2 regions of the Skermanella rosea genome follow, and region 2 is predicted to be linked to the other one. Evidence: riboswitches for the same ligand, from Rfam matches in the RefSeq annotation. Region 2 holds a riboswitch; the other holds the start of a gene.
What was found. Region 2 has a riboswitch for S-adenosylmethionine ahead of JL101_RS03555 (hypothetical protein). Riboswitches for the same ligand answer to the same signal wherever they lie in the genome.

Region 1: another riboswitch for S-adenosylmethionine. It lies ahead of metZ (O-succinylhomoserine sulfhydrylase); the one in region 2 lies ahead of JL101_RS03555 (hypothetical protein).

The regions. Positions count from the first base shown of each region.
Region 1 is NZ_CP086111.1:6,056,660-6,074,739, reverse strand. Features, by position in the region: gene JL101_RS28465 (APC family permease) at 1-257, opposite strand, end outside; gene JL101_RS28460 (hypothetical protein) at 426-956, opposite strand; gene mutS (DNA mismatch repair protein MutS) at 1,071-3,815, shown strand; gene JL101_RS28450 (hypothetical protein) at 4,090-4,338, shown strand; gene JL101_RS28445 (RT0821/Lpp0805 family surface protein) at 4,397-4,777, opposite strand; gene ftsH (ATP-dependent zinc metalloprotease FtsH) at 4,821-6,716, opposite strand; SAM riboswitch at 6,868-6,946, shown strand; gene metZ (O-succinylhomoserine sulfhydrylase) at 7,012-8,232, shown strand; gene JL101_RS28430 (ABC transporter substrate-binding protein) at 8,349-9,362, shown strand; gene JL101_RS28425 (ABC transporter permease) at 9,400-10,143, shown strand; gene JL101_RS28420 (ABC transporter ATP-binding protein) at 10,131-10,901, shown strand; gene JL101_RS28415 (phasin family protein) at 11,036-11,563, shown strand; gene JL101_RS28410 (lysophospholipid acyltransferase family protein) at 11,584-12,468, opposite strand; gene JL101_RS28405 (GNAT family N-acetyltransferase) at 12,496-13,314, opposite strand; gene JL101_RS28400 (MucR family transcriptional regulator) at 13,740-14,156, opposite strand; gene JL101_RS28395 (sulfurtransferase TusA family protein) at 14,259-14,501, shown strand; gene JL101_RS28390 (GNAT family N-acetyltransferase) at 14,498-14,857, opposite strand; gene tsaB (tRNA (adenosine(37)-N6)-threonylcarbamoyltransferase complex dimerization subunit type 1 TsaB) at 15,019-15,705, opposite strand; gene ddpX (D-alanyl-D-alanine dipeptidase) at 15,779-16,324, shown strand; gene JL101_RS28375 (polysaccharide deacetylase family protein) at 16,402-17,487, shown strand; gene JL101_RS28370 (NifU family protein) at 17,511-18,068, opposite strand.
Region 2 is NZ_CP086111.1:757,169-761,833, forward strand. Features, by position in the region: gene JL101_RS03540 (uracil-DNA glycosylase) at 136-744, opposite strand; gene JL101_RS36480 (class I SAM-dependent methyltransferase) at 741-1,460, opposite strand; gene JL101_RS03550 (hypothetical protein) at 1,595-2,014, opposite strand; SAM-I-IV-variant riboswitch at 2,127-2,237, shown strand; gene JL101_RS03555 (hypothetical protein) at 2,285-2,575, shown strand; gene JL101_RS03560 (aminotransferase class V-fold PLP-dependent enzyme) at 2,597-3,772, opposite strand; gene JL101_RS03565 (PA2169 family four-helix-bundle protein) at 3,930-4,665, shown strand, end outside.

The DNA.
Region 1 (18,080 bases), 790 kb from region 2:
TTCGGATAGCGGCTCGCGATCGAGGCGTAGGACAGGCCGGTCAGCAGCGCCGCGACCATGCTGACCAGGAAGGCCAGCCAGATCGCGTTGCCCATCTGCCCGGCCGCCTTGCCGATCAGGCCGTAGATGCCGGCGCCCAGCATGCTGCCCAGCGCGTAGAAGGCCATCTGGGTCATGCCGATGGAGCGCTGGAGCGGCGGCCCGTCCGCTCCCCCCGTGTCGCCGGCCCTATCGGACGGTGTCTCCGCTTCGCGCATGACCTTGACCTCGCCGTGGCTGGATCGAGTGACGCCTCCGGGGAGCCGGGGCCGTCATGGATCCTTCAACAACGAAGAAGAAGAATCGGCGCGAGAGGGGAAGGAACGCAGAAGCGGTGAAGTACCCTCCGATAAAAAGCGGCAGCCGGGGCGATCGGGCGATGCCGGTCAATTGTCGCCGGCGCCGGATTCCGCCGCCTTTTCACGCTCCGCCACATGGACGTTGCGCCCGCCCGCTCCCGTCAGGGCGTCGCGCGCGCGCCGCTCCTTCTCCGGGTCGTCATCGACGCAGACCCACAGGATCACGCCGCCAGCTTCCAGCGCGCGGGCGAAATCGTCGGTCTCCGGGTGGGCGGTCACCTCGTCCAGGTATTCCTTGACCGCGGCGCCGCCGACTCCGGCAGCCACCAACGCCGCGATCGGGCCGGCGATCGGGCCGCCGACGATCGCGATCAGGCCGGCGGTGGTCAGCGGGAAGGCGTAGTTGAGATCGCCCAGGAGCGCGGTCAGCGCCTCGTCCCGCGGCATGGCCGGCCGGCCCGCGACGTCGATCGACTCGTGGCTGGACAGGACGCTGAGGTCGGTGCGGTCGAAGCCGGCCCGCATCAGGGCCACCACGGCCCGGTCGAAATCGGGGCGGTTCTCGAACAGGGCCACCATCTCGCGCACCCGTCTGGTATTGGCGTTGTTCCTGGCCATGATGGTGCATTCCCCCGTGTACGTGCCTATTTCATAGTCCTTGAGCCCAGTCTAGCCCCGGCGCAGCCGCGTGCCTAGGCCATGGTGCGCCCGGCGTGCTAGGGTGGCGCCGCCATGAGAGCGCCAGAGAAGAAACCCTCCGAGAACACCCTTTCCGACAGCGATCCGGTTGCCGTGCCCGACACAACGCTTGCCTCCCCCGCCGCCCCGTCCGCCTCGACTCCGATGATGGCGCAGTACCTGGAGATCAAGCAGGCCCATCCCGGCTGCCTGCTGTTCTACCGGATGGGCGACTTCTACGAGCTGTTCTTCGACGACGCGGTCGCCGCGGCGGCGACGCTCGACATCACCCTGACCCGGCGCGGCCAGCACAACGGCGAGGACATCCCGATGTGCGGGGTGCCGGTCCACAGCCACGAGAACTACCTGCTGCGCCTGATCCGCCACGGCCACCGGGTCGCGATCTGCGAGCAGATGGAGGACCCGGCGGAGGCCAAGAAGCGTGGCGGCAAGTCGGTGGTCAAGCGGGCGGTGGTGCGGGTCGTCACCCCCGGCACGCTGACCGAGGACAGCCTGCTGGACGCCCGCGCCAACAATTTCCTGGGCGCGCTGGCCGAGACGGCGGGCGGCACCGGCCTCGCCTGGCTGGACCTGTCCACCGGCGAGCTGACGCTCCAGCCGGTGAGCCGCGACGGGCTGGCGGCGGCCCTCCAGCGGCTCGACCCGCAGGAGCTGGTGCTGCCCGAGCGGCTGGTCCAGCAGCCCGACCTGTTCGACCTGTTCGGCGAGTGGAAGAGCCGGCTGACGGTCCAGCCGAACAGCCGGTTCGACAGCGAGAACGGCCGGCGCCGGCTGCTCGACCTGTTCGGCGTCGGCACGCTGGACGCCTTCGGCAGCTTCAGCCGGGCCGAGGTCGCCGCGGCCGGCGCCCTGGTGGACTATGTGGAGCTGACCCAGAAAGGCCGGGTGCCGCGGCTGAACCCGCCGCGCCAGCTGGCCCAGGGTGCCGTCATGGAGATCGACCAGGCGACCCGCCGGAACCTGGAGCTGACCCGGACCCTGACCGGCGAGCGCCGCGGCAGCCTGCTGGCCGCGATCGACCGCACCGTGACCGGGCCGGGGGCGCGCCTGCTGGCGGCGTGGCTGTCGGCCCCGTCGACCGACAGGGCCGAGATCTCCGGCCGGCTGGACATGGTGGAGTTCTTCCTGGCGGAGGATCGGGTCCGGACCGAGGCGCGGGCGCTGCTGCGCCAATGCCCCGACATGGAGCGGGCGCTGTCGCGGCTGTCGCTGGGCCGGGGCGGTCCGCGCGACCTGGCCTGCGTCCGCGACGGGCTGGTGCGCGCCGTGGAGATGCGCCGCGTCCTGGGCGCCGCCGGGATGACGCCGGGACCCGCCGGGATCGAAACGGCGGCGGCGGGCCTGGGCGAGCATTCCACCCTGATCGACCGGCTGGAACGCGCGCTGGCGCCCGACCTGCCGCTGCTGGCCCGCGACGGCGGCTTCATCGCGCGCGGCTTCGCGCTCCACCTGGACGATCTCGTGACCCTGCGGGACGAGAGCCGCCGGCTGATCGCCGCGATGCAGGCGCGCTATGCCGACCTGTCCGGCGTATCCGGGCTGAAGATCCGGCACAACAACGTGCTGGGTTATTACATCGAGGTGACGCCGACCCACGCCGACAAGCTGATGTCCGGCAAGGCGTCGGAGACCTTCATCCACCGCCAGACGCTGGCGAGCGCCGTCCGCTTCACCACGGTCGAGCTGGGCGAGCTGGAGCGGAAGATCTCGGAGGCGGCCGACAAGGCGGTGGCGGTCGAATTGGCGCTGTTCGACGAGCTGGTCGGCGACGTGACCGCCCGGGCCGACCGGATCGGCGAGGCCGCCCGCGCGCTGGCCCTGCTGGACGTGACGACGGCGCTGGCCGAGCTGGCGGAGGAGCGGCGCTATTGCCGGCCGGTGGTGGACGACAGCCTGGAGTTCGATATCAGGGGCGGCCGCCACCCGGTGGTCGAGGCGGCGCTGACCGCGTCGGACGGGTCGCGGTTCGTCGCCAACGACTGCGACCTGGGGCCTGACGACCGGCTGTGGCTGCTGACCGGCCCCAACATGGCGGGCAAATCCACCTTCCTGCGCCAGAACGCGCTGATCGCTGTGATGGCCCAGATCGGCAGCTTCGTTCCGGCCGAGCGCTGCCGGATCGGCGTGGTCGACCGGCTGTTCAGCCGGGTCGGCGCCGCCGACGACTTGGCGCGCGGGCGGTCCACCTTCATGGTCGAGATGGTCGAGACGGCGGCGATCCTGAACCAGGCGGGGCCGCGGGCGCTGGTGATCCTGGACGAGATCGGCCGGGGCACGGCGACCTTCGACGGGCTGTCGATCGCCTGGGCCTGCGTCGAGCACCTGCACGAGGCGACCCGCTGCCGGGCGCTGTTCGCCACGCACTACCACGAGCTGACGACCCTGGCCGCCAAGCTGCCCCGGCTGTCCTGCCACACCATGCGGATCAAGGAGTGGCAGGGCGAGGTGGTCTTCCTGCACGAGGTCGCGGCGGGCTCGGCCGACCGCAGCTACGGCATCCACGTCGCCAAGCTGGCCGGGCTGCCGGAGGCGGTGATCGCGCGGGCCGAGCAGGTGCTGGAGATCCTGGAGAAGGGCGAGCACGGCGTGAGCGTCGCGCGGCTGGCCGACGACCTGCCGCTGTTCAGCGTCGCCCTGCGGCGGAAGGAGCCGGAACCGGCGGCACCGTCCGGGCCATCGCCGGTTGAGCAGGCGCTGAAGGCGATCAACCCGGACGATCTGACGCCGAAGGCGGCGTTGGACGAGCTTTACCGGCTGCGGGCGATGCTGAGCGGGTGAGACAGAGAAGGATTCGGGCCGCAGATGGACGGCGATGGAAGCAGATATCCGCTTCGATCCCTTGGAAGATACAAGTAATAGATAGTAACCCGTAGGTCGGGTAGAGCGAAGCGGCACCCGACATCAACGCGCCTGCTTTGTCGGGTGCCGCTTCGCTCTACCCGACCTACGGTTATGACTTCAATTTATAGCGACTCCACCGAGAAATAACACCGGCCGCCGATGATCTCTATGACGTGTATCTCGACGAGTTGAGAGAGGAAGGGTTGACCCCATGAGTGGACGCAAGAGCTTCGCAGGCCTGCGATCCAAGATGAGCCCTGAAAGCAAGGCTCGGCTCGAGGATAGAAAGAACCTCCTGCGCAACGAGATAGCGCTGCATGAGCTGCGTGAATCGCGGCGCCTGACCCAGGCCGCGCTTGGCGAGACATCAAGGGTCGATCAGTCCGCCGTCGCCCAATTTCCCGAGGGGGATGCCGTGATCAGGAACTTCGCGGAGGTGGAGGGCCACTCGGCGGATTAAGCTTCCGCCTTCGCGGCAATCTCCCCAGCCGCTATCCGGATGGTGCCTGGGGAAAGCTTCAGCTCCCCAGGGTGTAGCCGCCTTCGGGGGACCATTTGCCCGACTGGCGGCAGGCCTTGCCGACCTGCTGGGCGCGGACGACGCCCTTGCTGGCGACCAGATGGAATTCCTGGCAGAGCTTGCCGTCGCGGGTATAGCCCTGGCGGATCACCGTGACGGCGCCATTCTTGCCGGTCGCCGGGTTGGACCACTGGACCGGCTTGCCGACGCCCCCGCGCGACGCCGTCTGCAGGGTCTCGTCGATGATCGTGCGGTCGCTGTCATCCAGCGTGATCAGGGGGGCGGCTTCCGGGGTCACCACGGCGGCGCCCGGCCCGGCGGGCTTGTCGGCGCATCCCGCAAGGGCGAGGACGGCGGCGGCCAGGAGGAACTTCTTCATTGCGGCACCTTGATCATTGCGGCTCGGTCGCGGTCGGGCCGGTTCATACCGCCACTTCATAATGGTCGGGATCGGCCTGGACAAGCCTGACGCTGGGCGGCGCCCCGCGGTCCGCGTCCCGCTCCAGGATGGCCCGGACGGCGGCGGCATCGAGGGTTTCGTCGCGCAGCAGGCCGTCGGCCAGTTCGTGCAGGCGGGGCAGGTCGGCGGCGATCAGGTCGTATGCGCGGCGGTATGCCGCGTCGATGATGCCCCGCACCTCCTCGGCGACCTGGGGCGACAGCGCGCCCGGCTCGCCGGCGGGGGAGCGCGCGGCGGTCGCGGCGGCCGGTGCCGCGCCCCCGCCGTAGGCGACCATGCCGAATCGGTCGGACATGCCCCAGGTGGTGACCATCTTGGTCGCGATGTCGGTCGCCATCTGGATGTCGCCGGCGGCCCCGGTGGTCACGAATTCCCTGCCGAACACGATCTCCTCGGCCGCCCTGCCGCCCATGGTCACGTCCAGCTCGGCCTCCAGCCGCGCCCGGGACAGGCAGAAGCGGTCCTCCAGCGGCAGCCGGACCATCATGCCCAGCGACCGGCCGCGCGGCACGATGGTGACCTTGTGGACCGGGTCGGAATGCCTGGAGCGCCAGGCGACCAGCGCGTGCCCGGCCTCGTGGAAGGCGGTCAGGCGGCGCTCGTCCTCGGACATGACGGTGGCCTTCTCGCCGCCCATGACGATCTTGTCGCGGGCCTGCTCGAAGTCGGCCATGGAGACCAGGGAGCGGCCCGAGCGGGCCGCCCGGAGCGCCGCCTCGTTGACGACGTTGGCGAGGTCGGCGCCCGACATGCCGGGCGTGCCGCGCGCGACCAGCGTCAGGTCCACGTCGGCGTCCAGCGCCACGCGGGCGGCATGAACCGCCAGGATGGCGGCGCGGCCCTTGATGTCGGGATTGCCGACGAAGACGTGCCGGTCGAACCGGCCGGGCCGCACGATCGCCGGGTCGAGCACGTCCACCCGGTTGGTCGCCGCGATCACGATCAGGCCGCTGGCCCGGGCGAAGCCGTCCATCTCGGCTAGGAGCTGGTTCAGGGTGTTCTCTGTCTCGATCTGGCCGCCGGTCGGCGAGGTGGCGCCGCGGGCCCGGGCCAGCGCGTCGATCTCGTCGATGAACAGGATGCAGGGCGCTCGCTTGCGGGCGTCGCGGAACAGCCGGCGGATGCGCGCGGCGCCGACGCCGACATACATCTCCACGAAGTCGGACCCGGTGACGGCGTAGAACGGCACCCCCGCCTCCCCCGCCACGGCGCGGGCCAGCAGGGTCTTTCCGGTGCCGGGAGGACCGACCAGGAGGACGCCCTTGGGGATGCCGGCGCCGATGCCCTTGAACCGGGCCGGGTGCTTGAGGAAATCGACCAGCTCGGTCAGTTCGGCTCTCGCCTCGTCCACGCCGGCCACGTCGGAGAACCGGACGTGGGAGGTGGCGGTGCCCGCCTTCTTGACCGGCGAGCGCATCATGCCGACCATGAAGACCAGGGCGAAGGCCAGGAAGCCCACCATGTTCAGCTTCAGCAGCACGTCGAGCCAGCGGTTGGTGGTCAGCAGGGCGCCGCCCTCCGCCGGCTCGACGGTCATGGGGATGCCGGGGGCCGCGACCGCCTGACGCAGGGCGTCGGTCCACAGGACGGTGGTGACGCCCTGGACGCCGTCGCGGTCGGTGAATTCGATCCGGTTGCCGGCGACGGCGAGGGAGGCGATCCGTCCGGCGGCGAGACGATCGGCGAACTCGCTCTGCCCGACCTCCTGCCGGTCGATCCGGCTGAGCAGTGCCGCCGCACCGCCGGAGCCGGAGGCGTAGACATAGGCCAGCCCGGCGCCGCCGGTAAGCGCCCCGGTGACGACCAGGGCTGCCACGATCGAGATCACCCGCGCGTGCCGTTTAAGGAAGGTTTTCATCAGCGACCCGGAGAGTCTGAGCATGATTGAGACAAAAGCAGAGGCCCTGAGTACAGAAACATAGTTAATAAGACGTATGCGCGGCGGCGCGGCACCGGGGCCGCGGCGCTTTCGACATGGATCTTGACGCCCTCCCCCGCTCCGGCTAGAACCCGCGAAACGTGGTGATTTGGCGACCGGCTTGCAGGCCACGTAAAATAAGCTGCTAAAAAGGTTTGGAGTCGCATCCGCGCCTCGATCCCTTGTCGGTCGGGGCTTTCTGTGTACCCGCAACGGCGGGCGGAGCGACGACACCATGACCAAGAACGATACTTTCCCCGAGAACGGCAATCCCGCGGCCACCCCCGCGAAGCTGCGGCCGCGCACCCGCATGGTCCATGCCGGGACCCTGCGGACCGGCTTCGACGAGACCTGCGAAGCGATCTTCATGACCTCGGGCTATGTCTACGGCTCGGCGGAGGAGGCCGAGGCCGCCTTCGCGACCGACGGGCTGCGCTATGTCTATTCGCGCTTCCGCAACCCGACCGTCGCCATGTTCGAGGACCGGCTGGCGGCGTACGAGGGGGCGCAACGCTGTTTCGCCACCGGCAGCGGCATGGCGGCGGTGTTCGCGGCCCTGATGTGCCAGCTCAAGGCGGGCGACCGCATCGTGGCGCCGCGCGCGCTGTTCGGGTCCTGCCTGCACATCGTCAAGAACCTGGCACCCCAGTACGGGATCGAAACGACCCTGGTGGACGGCACCAAGGCGGAGGAGTGGCGCGAAGCCCTGGGCCGCCCGGCCAACGTCGTGTTCCTGGAGACGCCGTCCAACCCGATGCTCGACATCGTGGACCTGGGCCTGGTCTGCGAACTGGCCCATGCCGCCGGCGCCCGCGTGGTGGTCGACAACGTGTTCGCGACGCCGGTGCTCCAGCGGCCATTGGAGTTCGGCGCCGACATCGTGGTTTATTCAGCGACCAAGCATATCGACGGCCAGGGCCGGTGCCTGGGCGGTGCCATCCTGTGCGACGACAAGTTCGCCGAGACGCTGGCCCCCTTCCTGCGCCACACCGGCCCGGCGCTGAGCCCGTTCAACGCCTGGCTGCTGCTGAAGGGGCTGGAGACCATGGACCTGCGGGTCGCCGCCCAGACCGACGCGGCCCAGCGGATCGCGGAGTTCCTGGACGGGCACGCCAAGATCGCCAGGACGCTCTATCCCGGCCTGAAGAGCCATCCCCAGTACGAGTTGGCGCAGCGCCAGATGGGCGGCGGCAGCACGCTGATCGCCTTCGACGTCGCCGGCGGCAAGGCGGAGGCATTCCGGCTGATGAACGGGCTTCGGATCGTCAAGATCTCCAACAACCTGGGCGACAGCAAGAGCCTGATCACCCATCCCGCGACCAGCACCCACCAGAAGCTGACCGACGAGGACAAGGCGGCGGTCGGGATCAGCCCGGCCAGCATCCGCCTGTCTGTCGGGCTGGAGGACGCTGCCGACCTGATCGAGGATCTGGACCAGGCGCTGGCCCGGATCTGATTTAGGCATTTCGAAAGTGTGAAATGCGGGATTTCACACTTCAGCTTGCACGCCTCGCCCCCTCCCTCTATATAGCCGGGCTTGTAGTTTCGGCTTTCGTCCAGGGAGTTCCCGTCATGTCGACTCTGTTGTCCAAGGCGCGCCGTCTCGCGGCCGCAGCCGCTGTTCTGATCGCCGGCGGCGCATCGGCGGCCCAGGCCGCCGACGTGCGCGTCGGGTTCATCCCCGTGGTCGGGTCCGGACAGCTGTTCGTCATCGACGGCGAGGGCTGGGCCAAGGACGCCGGGCTCAACCTCAAGCTCACGCAGTTCGAGTCGGGCCCGGCCATGATCAGCGCCCTGGCCTCGGGCACGCTCGACGCCTATTACGGCGGAATCGGCCCGATCATGGTGGCGAGCGCCCGCGGCATCGACGTGAAGGTCTACGCCTCCGCCGCGATCGAGGAGATGACCGTGGTCGGGCGCGGCGGTTTCGGCACCCAGGCGAACGCCGCGACCGCCGCCGGCTTCAAGGAGTTCGTCGAGCAGGAGGGCCGCCCGGTCCGCATCGCGACCCAGCCGCCCGGATCCGTGCCCGACACCGTCCTGCGCTACTGGCTGCAGAACGTCGTGAAGGCCGATCCCGCCACTTACCAGATCACCGCCATGGGGATCGAGGCGACCCAGCAGGCGCTGCTGGCCGGCGCCGTCGATGCCGCGACGATCCGCGAGCCGACCCTGACCGTGGTCCGGCAGCGCGATCCGAACACCAAGCTGCTGGCGCTGGGCGGCCAGATGCTGCCCAACCAGCCGGGTTCGGTGCTGGCGCTGACCGGCGCCTTCGTCAAGGCCAACCCCGAGGCCGCCAAGACGATCGTCGCGCTGAACACCCGGGCCACGACCCTGCTGAAGGAGGAGCCGAACCGGGCCGCCAAGCACCTGCAGAAGGGCCTGGGCAAGGGCATCACCGACCTCGCGACCTTCGAGAAGGCCGTGGTGTCGCCGGCCAGCAAGTTCGTCGCCGACCCGATGACCATCAAGGACGCCACCGGGGTGATGCAGGACTTCCAGCTGCAACTGGGCGTGCTGGAGAAGGCGGCCGACCTGAACGTGCTGTTCGACGACAGCTTCTACCGGGCAACGGCGCGCTGAGCGCGCGCCTCCGTTCCGGCACCGTGACGTTCCGCTGATGCAACGATCCCTGCTCGCCCTCGTCGGACTGGCCGCCTTCCTGATCCTGTGGGAGGCGGTCCCGCGCCTCGGCCTGGTTTCGCCGCTGTTCCTCCCGCCGCCCACCAGCCTGCCGCAGGCTTTCCTGCGCGAGATCTCGGGCGGGTTCTGGCTGGACGCGGTGGTCGCGAGCCTCCGCCATTACCTGCTCGGGCTGGCGCTCGGCACCGGCCTGGGCGTGGCGCTCGGCATCGCGACGGCGCTCTACGACAAGCTGGAGGCGGCGCTGTCGTGGGTGATCCGGCTGCTGCGGCCGGTCCCGGGCCTTGCGTGGGTCCCGTTCGCGATCGTCTGGTTCGGCATCAGCGAGGCGGCCGCGACCTTCATCATCATCATTGGCGTGTTCTGGATCAACTACTACGCCGCCTACGGCGCCGCCAAGGCGATCGACAAGGACCTGCTGGAGGTGGCCGATGCCTTCGGGCATCGCGGCACCTGGGCCAAGCTGGTCAAGATCGTGCTGCCCGGATCGACCGCCGGCATCCTGGCCGGCGTGCGGACAGGGCTGGGGCAGGCCTGGATGGCGGTGGTCGCGGCCGAGCTGTTCGGCGTGCCAGGCTTGGGCCAGCGCATGATCCAGGCGTCCAGCCTCCTGGCGACCGACGTGGTCGTCGTCTACATGATCACGATAGCGGCGCTGTACGGCCTGACCGACGCGCTTTTCGTGCAGATCAGGGACCGGTTGCTCAGATGGCAGCGCTAACCGAAAACGTCGTCGATATCCGGGACCTCGCCATCGCCTATGGCGCGGCCCCGCCGGTGCTGTCCGGCTTCACCGCGGAACTGGAGCGCGGCTCCTTCACGGCGGTCGTCGGGCCGTCGGGCGTTGGCAAGTCGACCCTGCTGCGCGTGCTGGCCGGGCTGACCGCCCCCGCCGCGGGCACCGTGCGGATGCCGGTCGGGGCCGAGACGGGCCGCCGCCCGGTGGCCCTGGTCTTCCAGGAGGCCCGGCTGCTGCCCTGGCGGCGGGTCCTGGAGAACGTCGCCTTCGGGCTTGAGGGCACCGGGCTGCCGAAGGCCGACCGGCTGGCCCGCGCGCGCGACACGCTGTCGCTGGTCGGCCTCGCCGACATGGCCGGGCGCTGGCCCCACCAGCTGTCCGGCGGCCAGCGCCAGCGCATCAACCTGGCCCGCGCCCTGTCGGTGCGGCCGGACCTGCTGCTGCTGGACGAGCCGTTCTCCGCCCTGGACGCGATCACCCGGCAGAGCCTGCAGGACGAACTGCTGCGGCTGTGGGGCGAGACCGGCACGACCATGCTGTTCGTGACCCACGACCTGGACGAGGCCGTCTATCTGGCGGACCGGGTCGTGCTGCTGGGCGGCAAGCCGGCCGGGATCGTCCGCGACTTCGACGTGGACCTGGCACGCCCGCGCGAACGGGACACCGTCCACTTCGCCGACACCGTCCGAACCATCCGGGCAGCCCTGTCCGAGTCGGTCAGCGACGGCGCCGGCATCTGAGATTCCGGCACCCTGTTTTTTTTGCACTGCAGCATTTTGGATGCGGAACGCCGCGGCTTGGGGTACGTTGCCCTTGTGTGAGGCACCGCCGGCCTTCCCGCGCGCGCGCCGCTTTCCATAACGATGTGAAACCCATGATGATCGCTTCCCCGCGCGCTATCGCCGCCCACCGCCGCAATCTCGGCCGCCTCGTCGCAGCAGGGCAGGATCTCGCGCGCACCGCCGAAAAGACCCAGGAGATGGCTCTCGCCTCGGTGCAGACGATCGGCTACCGCACCGCGATGATGATGCAGGCGGTCGGCGACCCCGTGGCGATGACCAATCCGGAATTCACCCTGATGGGCCAGGAGAAGATCGAGGCGGCCATCGAGTCCCACCACGCGATGATGGACAGCTACAGGGCCATGTTCGAGGGCTGGAGCGCGTGGTTCATGGGCCAGGCCGGCACGACCACGAAGGCCGTGACGGAGCTGGCGACCTGCCGCACGCCCGCCGACATCGTCCGCGTCCAGCAGAACTATGTCCAGTGCAGCTTCGTCAATGCCACGAACGCGGCAATCAAGCTGACCGAGGCCGTGATCCGGATGGCCGATGCGGGGCTGGTGCCGATCCACAAGGTGGCTTCCGCCAACGCCGCGCGCCTCGCGAACGAACGCGCCTGACCGGCGCGCCCGGCGCCGCGTCATCCTGCTGCGGCGCCCGCCACGGCGCTTCCGCCGGTCCCTTCGGAAGCCGCCGGGCGGCGGGGCGGCGGCACCGCCATCCCCCGCCCCGAGACCGCGCGGTCGACCCCGGCGGCGACCACGCGCCAGCAATGGTCGGCCAGCGCCTTGCGGCTGCCGAACGCCTCCACGTCGACCGGCTCGTGGAATTCCACCTGCACCGTCACCCGGCCCAGCTTGACCATCTGCCAGACATGGCCGACCAGCTCCATGTCGCCGTACCAGGCGTAGAACGGCCGCAGTGCCCGTCCCAGGGGGATCCCGTCCAGCTTGACCGCGGTGACCGACACCGGCTGGACCCTGATCGGACGGTCATCCACACGAAGCGCAGCGACGCTGAACAACGCCGTCTTGAACGGCAGGGTCCGGTTGCCGTCGGAGGAGGTCCCTTCGGGGAACAGGATCAGGATGTCGCCGTCCTCCAGCCGGCTGCGCATGTCGTCGCGGTGGGTCCCGGCGTTGCGCGCCTTGCGATCGACGAACACGGTCTGCTGGAGCTTGGCCAGCAGGCCGAAGAAGGGCCATCCCCCCACCTCCGTCTTGGCCACGAAGGAGCCGGGAACCAGCGAGCCCAGGACGATGATGTCCAGGTAGGAGGAATGGTTGGAGACGACGAGCGTGGGACGCGACAGCGCCGGCCGGCCCGTCACGGCGACCTGCAGGCCCAGGATGCGCGTGCAGGCCGCGTGGTAGGCCCTGGGCAGGCGGTGGCGCAGGGGTGAGCGCAGCAACACCAGCAGGGCCTGCACCGGCATCAGCAGGACCGTGAAGACGCCGTACACGACCAGGCGGGCGATGCCGAGCAGGGGCGACCCCATGGGACCGTCGGGTTTGCGCGCCGTCATCCGGATGCCGCCCTCGTCATGCCGCGGTCACGATACCAGGGCGTCCCGCCGCCGTTCGTAATGCTTGGAATACTTGTCGGTGACCTGGTCCGTCTTGACCACGATGCAGACGTCGGTGGTGTTGAACTGTTCGTCGATCACGGCGCCGTCCCCGACGAAGCCGCCCAGGCGGAGATAGCCCTTGATCAGCGGCGGCAGCAGGTTCAGGGCCGCCCGCATGTCGATCTCGTGCTCTTCCATCAGGTTCATGCCGGTGTAGCGGTCCGGCAGCGCCACCGGCCGCAGGCCCGGGGGAGCCAGATGGTTGTGGTGCAGGAAGGAGAGCGGCAGGGCCAGCTTCCGCGGATCGGTGCCCGGCAGGCTGGCGCAGCCGAACATCAGGGCGATGTCGTACTGGAAGACATAGGCTGCGATGCCGCGCCACAGGAGCTGCATGGTCGGCCGGGAGCGGTAGGCGGCGTCGACGCAGGAGCGGCCCAGTTCCAGGACCTCCCCCGGATAGCCCGCCAGCAGCGAGATGTCGTATTCGTCGCTGGAGTAGAACCGGCCGGCGGAGCGGGCGGCGGGACGGCGGATCAGCCGGTAGGTTCCGACCACGCCGGAGGCACCGGAGCCCAGGTTGTGGTCGATGACCAGGAGGTGGTCGCAGACCCTGTCGAAGCTGTCGAAATCCCGGCCCCGGGCCGCCATCTCCGCGGTCGGCCGGGCCGCCATCTCGGTATAGAACACTCGGTATCGCAGCGCCTGGGCTGCATCAACCTCGGCCGAGGATTCGGCCAGTCGGACTTCCAGGTTGCCGGAGCGGAGATCGCTCTGGACAAGCTGATCGATCATGAGGTCGGCCATGCTCTCGCTTGCGGTGCTCGGGTTGCACATGCATGGCCAGCCGCCGCTTGGCCGCGATCAGGGACCATCCCGGGCGGGAGGGCGATCCGCGGAACGGCGCGCACCATGCCGACGGGACGGGCAGTCGACTCCAGGGAGGCTGCAACGTTCCATCGTCCGACACGCATACCACAAAGCGCTAGGCCAAGGTCAACTGAGTCATTTATTTGTAATCATCGCCAGCCGCACAAGTACTGGCAGTAGTAGCTGCGACGCGTCGTCACCCCGCCTCCGCCGCGCGCAGGCATCCGGTAACCATCAGTCCGGTCATTCCAGCAAGGCCGACCCGGCCCGGGAGCCGATCGGAAGATCAGGCGCCGCCCGGGGCCGGAACGTCCCGGGCACCTGGAGCATCCGATCGGAACCGGGGTGCCGGCCCCCCGCCGTCAGGCCGCGCCGCGCCGGGCGCGGGTGCCAAGGCCGATCTGCTTGGCCAGCTTGCTCCGCTGCTTGGCGTAGTTCGGCGCGACCATGGGATAATCGGGGGGCAGCTGCCACCGGTCGCGATATTCCTCCGGCGTCATGTCATAAGCGGTTTTCAGATGCCGCTTCAGCATTTTGAGCTTCTTGCCGTCCTCCAGACAGATTATATACTCTGGAGTAACCGACTTCTTGATCGGAACCGCTGGTTGAGGACGCTCCACGACCGGCGCCGGCTCGACGCCAACATTGGCGAGGGTCCTGTACACCTGCTCGATCAGTTGGGGCAGGTCTGTAACGGCCACTGTATTGTTGGAAACATGAGCAGCCACGATCTCTGTCGTCAGAGACAACAGCTCGTTGGATGGGGATCCGTTGTTCATCTATCTTTGCTCCAGGGGACCGACAAACTGTGATATAAGTCTTCTCCGCGAGCAACGCAATAACGATCTACTGCGAGTGAAGAGCACATTTTGAGCACAGCAATGTCAGCGGATTACTTCCTCGATATCACAGCGGACGTCTGCCCGTTAACCTTTGTCCGAGCCAAGTTGCGGGTCGAGCGCATGGCCCCCGGCGAAACCCTCGAAGTCCGCTTGAATGCTGGGGAACCCTTGGAAAACGTGCCCAGATCGTTGATCGAGCTGGGCCACTCCGTACAGGGACCAGAACCGGAAAATCCCAGTGCTTCGGAGGGGGTCCACCGGCTCTGGGTGATCAAGCGTTAACTATGGTTCGTATTAAGTTGGAATAGTTCCAACTTCATGACAATAGCTGCGGTTGCTCCGTCTATTCGGCGATAATAGTTTGGTCTGCGACCAATTTCGAGGAATCCTCGGCGTCTATACAGACAGAGGGCCGGCTTGTTGTCCTCGGCGACCTCCAGGAACAGGCTTTCGGCCCCGCATTCCCTTGCCGTGTCCGCCGCCGCGGCAAGCAGAGCCCGGCCGGCGCCGGCACGGCGCGCGCCGGGATCTATGCCGATGGTTATAATCTCCCCCTCCCCCGCCGCGACGCGGGCCAGGACGAAACCGACGGGGCGCGGCTCCCCGGGGGGACCGGCGTCCGCGAGGAAGGCGAACATGCCGGGCGTCTCCAGCAGGCGACCAATGGCCGCAGCACTCCACGGATCCTCCGGAAAGCAGGCGGCGTGAAGGCAGCCGAGGATCTCGCGGTCGGCAGGGCCGGCGGGCTGGAGCCTGACCGCTCCGGGACCGGCCGCGCCGGGGGTTTCGTCGCCGGGCCTCATCGCGTCCGGGGCGGCGGCAGCGTGACGTCGGGCGGGCGAAGATAGAGGGGCTGGGGCGGCCCCTCCCCGGCTCCGGCGAGGCCGCGCAGGGCCACCAGCCGGGCCACGTGGGCCGCGTCGGGCAGTCCGGGGCCGGCGGCGACGCGGAGACATGCTGGCATGCCCCCCTCCCGCGCGCCCAGGGCGGCGGCCAGGCGGGCGGCCGCGTCGCCGGCAATCAGCCAGGGGCCTTCCGGCAGGTCCAGGTCCGCGGGCCTCACGGCCCGGGGAATGTCCAGCGGATTAAGGTCGATATCGAATGATTGGACGAAAATATCTTCTCGCCGCGACTCAAGGGCGACCAGCAGCGGGCATCCGGACCGCTCCGCCGCGGGCACGCCGTGGGCGACCGCCTCGAAGCTGGTCACCCCGACCAGCGGCAGCCCGGAGGCCAACGCGATCCCGCGCGCGGCGGCCAGCCCGATCCGCAGGCCGGTGAAGGCGCCCGGCCCGACCGTGACGCCGAGCCCGTCGAGCTGGCCGAACGCCACGCCGGCCTCGTCCAGCACGGCCTGGACCATGGGGATCATGACCTCGGACTGGCCGCGATCCATCGCGGCGAAGCGCCGGGCGACCACGGCGCCGTCGGACCAGAGCGCCGCGGAACAGGCGCCGGTGGCGCTGTCCATGCCGAGGATCCTCATGACCTATCTTTCACGCGGGGCATGCTAGACACGGATACGAACCTTCTTCATTGCCGATCCTTCAGGAATCCAGATGACGTTGTTAGAGATTGCGTCGCCCGATGTCGATATCGACCTGATTTACGCGACCCCGGCCAACATCACCGGGCGGGCGATCTATCGCCGGGCCGTCTGCCTGCTGCATCCCGACGCCGCGGCGGCGCTCGACCGGGCGGCCCGGCTGGCGCTGGGCCAGGGATGCCGGCTCAGGGTCTACGACGCGTTCCGCCCGGTGGAGGCCCAGTGGAGCCTGTGGCGGGCCTTCCCCGACCCGGAATTCATCGCCGACCCGCGGCAGGGCTCCACTCACGCGCGCGGCGTCGCGGTCGACCTGACGCTGGCGGACGCCGGCGGCACGCCGCTCGACATGGGGACGCCGTTCGACGACCTGACGGCGCTGTCGCACCACGGGTCGACGGCGGTCCCGCCGGCCGCGCAGGCCAACCGCAGCAGGCTGCTGGGCATCATGGCGGCGGCGGGCTGGCGGCACTACGCGTCGGAGTGGTGGCATTACCAGCTGCCCGACGCCGGACGCTACCCCCTGCTGTGGGACGGCGCCGCCGGCGGCCGGATGATGTGAGGCTCCCGCTGCCGGCCGGAAGCGGCAATCTTGTTGCGGCACTCCATTTGTGTCACAAGGAAGCCGTTCGGAGACGCATGGCCTTGAAGCTGTTCCACATGGCAACGCCGGTCCGCCGGTTCGCCGCCGCCCTTCTCTGGCTGACCCTGCTCGGCGGGGGCCGGGCCCATGGCGAGGTGCCGGTTTCCGGGCCGCCGGACCAGGGCGCCGGCGCTGTCGTGTTCGCCTATGGCCGGTTCGGCGAGGACCAGTACGGGCCGGCCGGAATCGGGCTGGACCAGTTCGACCAGCACTTGGCAGAGCTGTCCGACGGCGCCTACACGGTGATGCCCCTGCCGGCGATCCTCGACAGGTTGCGGCGGGGCGCCCCCCTCCCGGACCGGACGGTGGCGCTGACCATCGACGACGCCCACCGCTCCGTCTACCGCGAGGCCTTCCCGCGGCTGAAGCAGGCAGCCCTGCCCTTCACCCTGTTCGTGGCGCCGGACCCGATCGACGCCGGCTCGCAGAGCCACATGACCTGGGCGCAGGTGCGGGAGGTCGCGAGGGCGGGCGCCGTCATCGGCGTGCTGCCCGCCGCCGGCCTGTCGATGCCCCAGCGCACGGTGCAGCAGAACGCCGCCGACCTGGCCAGGGCGGTGGAGCGGGTCGAGGCGGAACTGGGCGTGCGGCCGACCCTGCTGGCCTATCCGTTCGGCAGCTACAGCCTCGCGGTGCGCGACCTGGCGCGGCGCCAGGGGTTCGACGCCGCGTTCAGCCAGTCCTCGGGCGTGGCGCACGCCCGCTCGGATGCGCTGGCGCTGCCCCGTTTCTTCATGAACGACTCATTCGGCGGGATCGACCGCTTCCGGCTGGCCGCCAACGCCTTGCCGCTCGCGGTGGCCGACGTGACGCCGGCCGACCCGATGCTGCGGTCCCCGCCGGCGCTGAACCCGCCCAGCGTCGGCTTCACCGTCACCGGGGAGCTGCGGGACCTGGACCGGCTGGCCTGCTTCGTGTCGGGCCAGGGCCGGGCGGCGCTGGAACGGCTCGACGGCAACCGGATCGAGCTGCGGATCGCCGAGGAGATGCCCCCCGGCCGGACCCGGCTGAACTGCACGCTGCCGGCGGCCGACGGCCGCTGGCGCTGGTTCGGCATGCAGTTCCTGGTGCCGGACCCGTGACAGGTGCCCGGAAAGGGCGCCGGTCAGTAGGCGGCGTTCTGGCGGACTTCGACCACTTCGGGGATGTAGTGGCGCAGCATGTTCTCGATGCCGGCCTTCAGGGTCGCGGTCGAGCTGGGGCAGCCGGCGCACGAGCCCTTCATGTTGAGGTAGACGACGCCGTCCTCGAACCCCTGGAAGGTGATGTCGCCGCCGTCCTGGGCCACCGCGGGGCGGACCCGGGTGTCGAGCAGCTCCTTGATCTGGGCGACGATCTCGTCGTCGTCCTCGTGGGCGGCATTGTCGTCGGCGGCCGTCTCGATCAGGACGGGACGCCCGGCGGTGAAATGCTCCATGATGACGCCCAGGATGGACGGCTTCAGCAGGTACCAGTCGCGGTCCTCGCCCTTGGTGATGGTGACGAAGTCGCTCCCCAGGAACACCCCGGCGACACCGTCGATCTCGAACAGCCGTTGCGCCAGCGGCGAGCGGGCTGCATCCCCGGGCGTCGGGAAGTCGGCCGTGCCCCGCCCCAGGACGTCGCGCCCGGGCAGGAATTTCAGGGTCGCGGGATTGGGCGTCTGTTCGGTCTGAATAAACATGTATCTCTCCTT
Region 2 (4,665 bases):
ATCAGTTTATTGGGTAATTACAGAGATTTGCAACTCCACCACCGGCAAGGGTGATAATCATTCATATAACACTTTTTGGGTAATTCAAAAGTCAAATGGTGCCGCGGCAGGCTCCGCCGCGACACCTCGGCACTCTCATCCCGCCCGCTCCGCGGCCAGCTTCACGTCGGCGTGGAAGAGGGGTTCCTCGATGCGGTTGCCGCGCAGGATGTAGCTGGGATGGAAGGTCGGGATCACGATCGCGTCGGCGAACAGGCGGCAGGGGAGTTCCTGGCCGCGCAGCGCGGTGATGCCGCTCTGGCCGGTCAGCGCCCACATCGGCGTGCGGCCGAGCGCGATGATCACGGCGGGCTTCACCTCGGCCAGGGTCCGGCGCAGGTGCTCCACCTCGCCGGCGTACCGGGCGAGGCAGTAGTCGGAGGTGCCCATGGGACCCAGGTCCTCCGCGACCTCGACGCCCATCTTGCGCGCCTTGGTGCGGGACGAGAAGAAGTGGGTCACCTTGTTGCCCGGCGGCTGGTAGCGGAAGGTGTTGCCGATCAGGCAGGCGGCGCGCTCCAGCCCGACGGACTTCAGGTTCTCGTCCAGCAGCCGGCCGCTGGCGCCGACGAAGGGCTTGCCGGTGCGGGCCTCCTCGGCGCCGGGCGCTTCGCCGATGATGGCGATCCGGCGTCCGGCGGGGTCCTTGGCGGGATACTGGTAATCGACGAAAGGCAGCTCGGTCTCGGTACGCGGTTCAGTCACTGTGTCGGCTTTCGCAGCAGGTTGATCCGGGCCGGCTGGTCGAACCACCAGGCACCCTCCCGCCGCTCCCCCAAGGTTTCGAACAGCTCGCGCAGTTCCGCGTCGCGGGTGCGGATCAGCCTGGAACGGGTCGGATCGATGCCGGCCATGCGGTCGGCGAAGCTCTGGTAATCCTCGTGCTTCACCGGATTCAGGTAGAACAGTTCATCCACCTGTTCCAGCGCGTCCACGGTCTTCACCGCCGCATAGGCCAGGGCCCGGACCTCCGTCTCGTCGTCCAGGAGCCTGGTGAGCTGGAAATATCCGCCGGTCGGTTCCGGCTCGTTCACCAGGGCCAGGCCGCCTGGCTTCAGGACGCGCGCGGTCTCGCGCAGCGCCTTGCCCATGTGGGCTGCCGGCACATGGTGCAGGCTGTTCATGAAGACGACGGCGTCGGCGCTGTTGTCGGGCAGCGGCAGGTCCTCGCCCACGCCCTTCACGTAGCGCTCGCCCGCGACGGGTTCCGCCGCCCTGGCCTTGGAGAGCGCCTCGTCCAGGATCTCGATGCCGATGACATGGGCGCCGCGGCGTGCCAGCGCCCGAACCAGTGCGCCCTCGCCGCAGCCCACATCGACGATCCGGGCGCCCGCCAGCGGGATCAGGTCGGGAATCAGGTCCATCGCCTTCAGGCGTCGGGGCAGCGTGCTCCCGGTCGGCGTGTCCGTATGCTGGGCCATCGTGTCGGTTCCTCTCCGCGCTGCCATGTTGCAGGGCACTGACCATGGTAAACGGATTCTCCCCCGACAATAGCACCGGGGTACAGCGCAAGAAGGTCGAACGGATCGGCGGGCGGCTTGACGGGCGGTTCGACTCAGGCGCTCAGGTCGAGTCGGCCGCCGCCGGGACCCTGGCCGAGGGTGCGCGCGCGGGCGCCTGCCGCGGCCATGCTCTCGACGTTGCTCTGGTCGGCCGATTTCATCTCGGTCACGAAGGCGCTGGTGGCACCGGTGAGCGCCGGGACGCGGGCGCCCGGCTTGGTCGAGGCGTTGGTTTCCTGGACCGCCCGGCGGTCCTCGCCGACGATCGAACTGGTGATGCCGGTCAGCGGCTCCGTCTTGGCGTTGACCTTCATGCCGCCGTTGGTGTCGCTGACCTGCCGGTTGATCTCCTGGTTGAACGCCTGCGTCTGCGGCGTCAGGTCCCGCACCTTGGGCGCGGTGCGCATCAGCTCGGGTGAGATGGGGGAGGTGGAAACCACGGCGTCGCTCCAGGTCCAGCGATACACGGCCAAGTTATCGGATTTTTCAGGTTTTCGCCATAGTTCTTTATAAAGGGGTGTTTTGACGCATACCCATGCCGCGGGGAAAACGGTTGCGCATGTCGCCATCGGCAGGATACAGGAGAGCCAGCATCAAGAGTTGGGCTGGCGCCCGACACCAACCTGCCGACCCGGGCAAGGTGGTGGTCCCTTTCGGGGGACGATGCGGCCTGGACCGGCAATCAATCGGGAACGAGCCGCCGCGTCAGCCCTCCTCGGCACTTGAGCCAGGAGGGTTTATTCATGTCTGAACGCTTGCCGGTCGCTCCCGCGACCATTCCCCTGTGCGGCCCGGACGACAGCATCGAACTGATCACCGGCGGCAGCCGCGCCACCGCGCGGGAGCCCGACCGGTACGAGTGGGTCTTCGCCGCCGTCCACCGCGGCCTGGGCACCTGGACGCATCTCTACCTGGTCGTCGAGTCGCGCCGGCGCGGCCGGCCGGAGATCCATCTTCGCCTGGTGCTCCGCGGCGACCGTCTGGAGGAGGCGCGGCGGCGCGCCGTCGCCGACTGGTGGCGGCCGGTCGGCTGAGGGGATTCCCCGGAGACCGCGTCAGCGCAGCGCCGCGACCAGCCGGTCGATCTCCTCCTCCGTGTTGTAGTAATGGACCGAGGCGCGGACCATCTCGTCGAGGCCGCGCGCCTCCATGTCGAGCCGGGTCGAGGGGGCGGCCGTCACCGACACGTTGATGCCGCGCGCCGCCAGGTCGCGCTTGATCTCGGCGGCGGGGCGCGGGGCGGTGAAGGTGACGATGCCGCACCGGGTCTCGCCCAGGTCGCGCACCTCGTGGCCGGGCAGGGATGCCAGTCGGCCGCGCAGCAGGTCGGCAAGGCTCCTGATCCGCTCCCAGATGGCATCCAGGCCCCAGTTCAGCGCGTAGTCCACGGCGGCGCCCAGACCCATCCTGGCGGCGACGTTGCTTTCCCAATTCTCGAACCTCCGGGCGTCGGGGCGAAGCTCGTAGCGGTCGGGTGCCACCCAGGTGGCCGCGTGGTTGTCGATCATCGGCGGCTCCAGGCGCTCCAGCAGCCCCTTGCGCACATAGAGGAAGCCGGTGCCGCGCGGCCCGCGCAGGAACTTGCGCCCGGTCGCCGAAAGCATGTCGCAGCCGATTTCGTCCACGTCGATCGGCATCTGTCCCGCCGTCTGGCAGGCATCCAGCAGATAGGGGATGCCGCGGGCGCGGGCGATCCGCCCGACCGCCGCGGCGGGATTGACCAGGCCGCCGTTGGTCGGGATGTGGGTGATCGAGATCAGCTTCGCCGGTCCGCGCGCCTCGTCGTCCACGCTGTCCGCCAGGGCCGCCACGTCGAGCTGTCCCAGGGCGTCGTTGGGGATCACCTCGATGACCGCGCCGGTCTTCCGGGCGACCTGGAGATAGGGGATGAAGTTGCTCGAATACTCCGCCATCGCCGTCAGGATCCTGTCGCCGGGTTCGAACCGCAGCGAATAGAAGGCCATATCCCACCCCACCGTGGCGTTCTCCACCAGCGCCACCTCTTCCCGCCCGCAGCCGAGCAGGGCGGCGACCGAGTCGTAGACGCGCTCGATGCCGTCGCGGGCCTGCGCCTCCGCCTCGTAGCCGCCGATGCGGGCTTCCAGGTCCAGATGGGCGGCGACCGCGTCGAGCACCGGCTGCGGCGGCAGGGCGGCGCCTGCATTGTTGAAGTGGGTCACGTGACGGGTTCCGGGCGTCTCGGCCCGCGCCCGTTCCACATCGAAAGTCATCGCCGCCTCGGATCGCTTGTGTCGCTGAAGATGGGCCTTCCATAACGGAATCGGCGGCCCCGGACAAACGCTCCGGGCGGTCCGGCGGCCCCGCTCCCGGAACACTGACCCTCCGCTGGTGTTGATTTGCGGCAAATGGGGCATGGAGTTTGACGGGATGAACCGCAGCGACGACAACGACGATCTGAGAGCGACCGGGAGACCGGGGTCGGAGTCCGGCTCCGACCAGGGTGCGGCCAACCGCAGCCCCGAGGACATCGAGCGCGATATCGCGGGAATCCGCGCGCGCATGGACCAGACGCTGGACGAGCTGGAGTTCCGGCTGTCGCCGGGCCAGCTGACCTCCGGGGCGGTGGATCTGGTGAAGGACGTGATGCGCGGCAATCCGAGCCGCCTGGGCGACGCGATCCGCAACAACCCGATCCCGGTCGTCATGATCGGCATCGGCGCCCTGTGGCTCGCCGTGGCCATGGGGCGGTCGCAGCAGCAGCAACAGACGGACGGGACGGCCGGGCGCAGGATCAGCCGGCTGGGGCCGGCCGACATCTCCGACGTGCTGTCGCCGCTGATCGCGGTCACGCTCCAGGGCGTCGACGGGCTTCGGCAGGCCGAGACGAAGATCGCCGACCCGAAGGTCCAGGCCATGGTGCGCGAGATCGCGCAGCAGCACGACCGCGCCGCCGCCGCCCTGGAGGAGGAGGTCCGTCGCCACGGCGCCATGCCGCAGGCGGGCACGACGCCGCCGGGCCGGCTTCATCCGGCCTGGAGCGAACTGCGCCGGGCCCTGGTCACGGGCGAGACCTCGGCCATCATCGCCGGCATCGAGAACGGCGAGGATTCCGCGCTCGAAGCCTTCCGCATGGCGCTCCACGCCGACCTGCCGGAAGAGACCC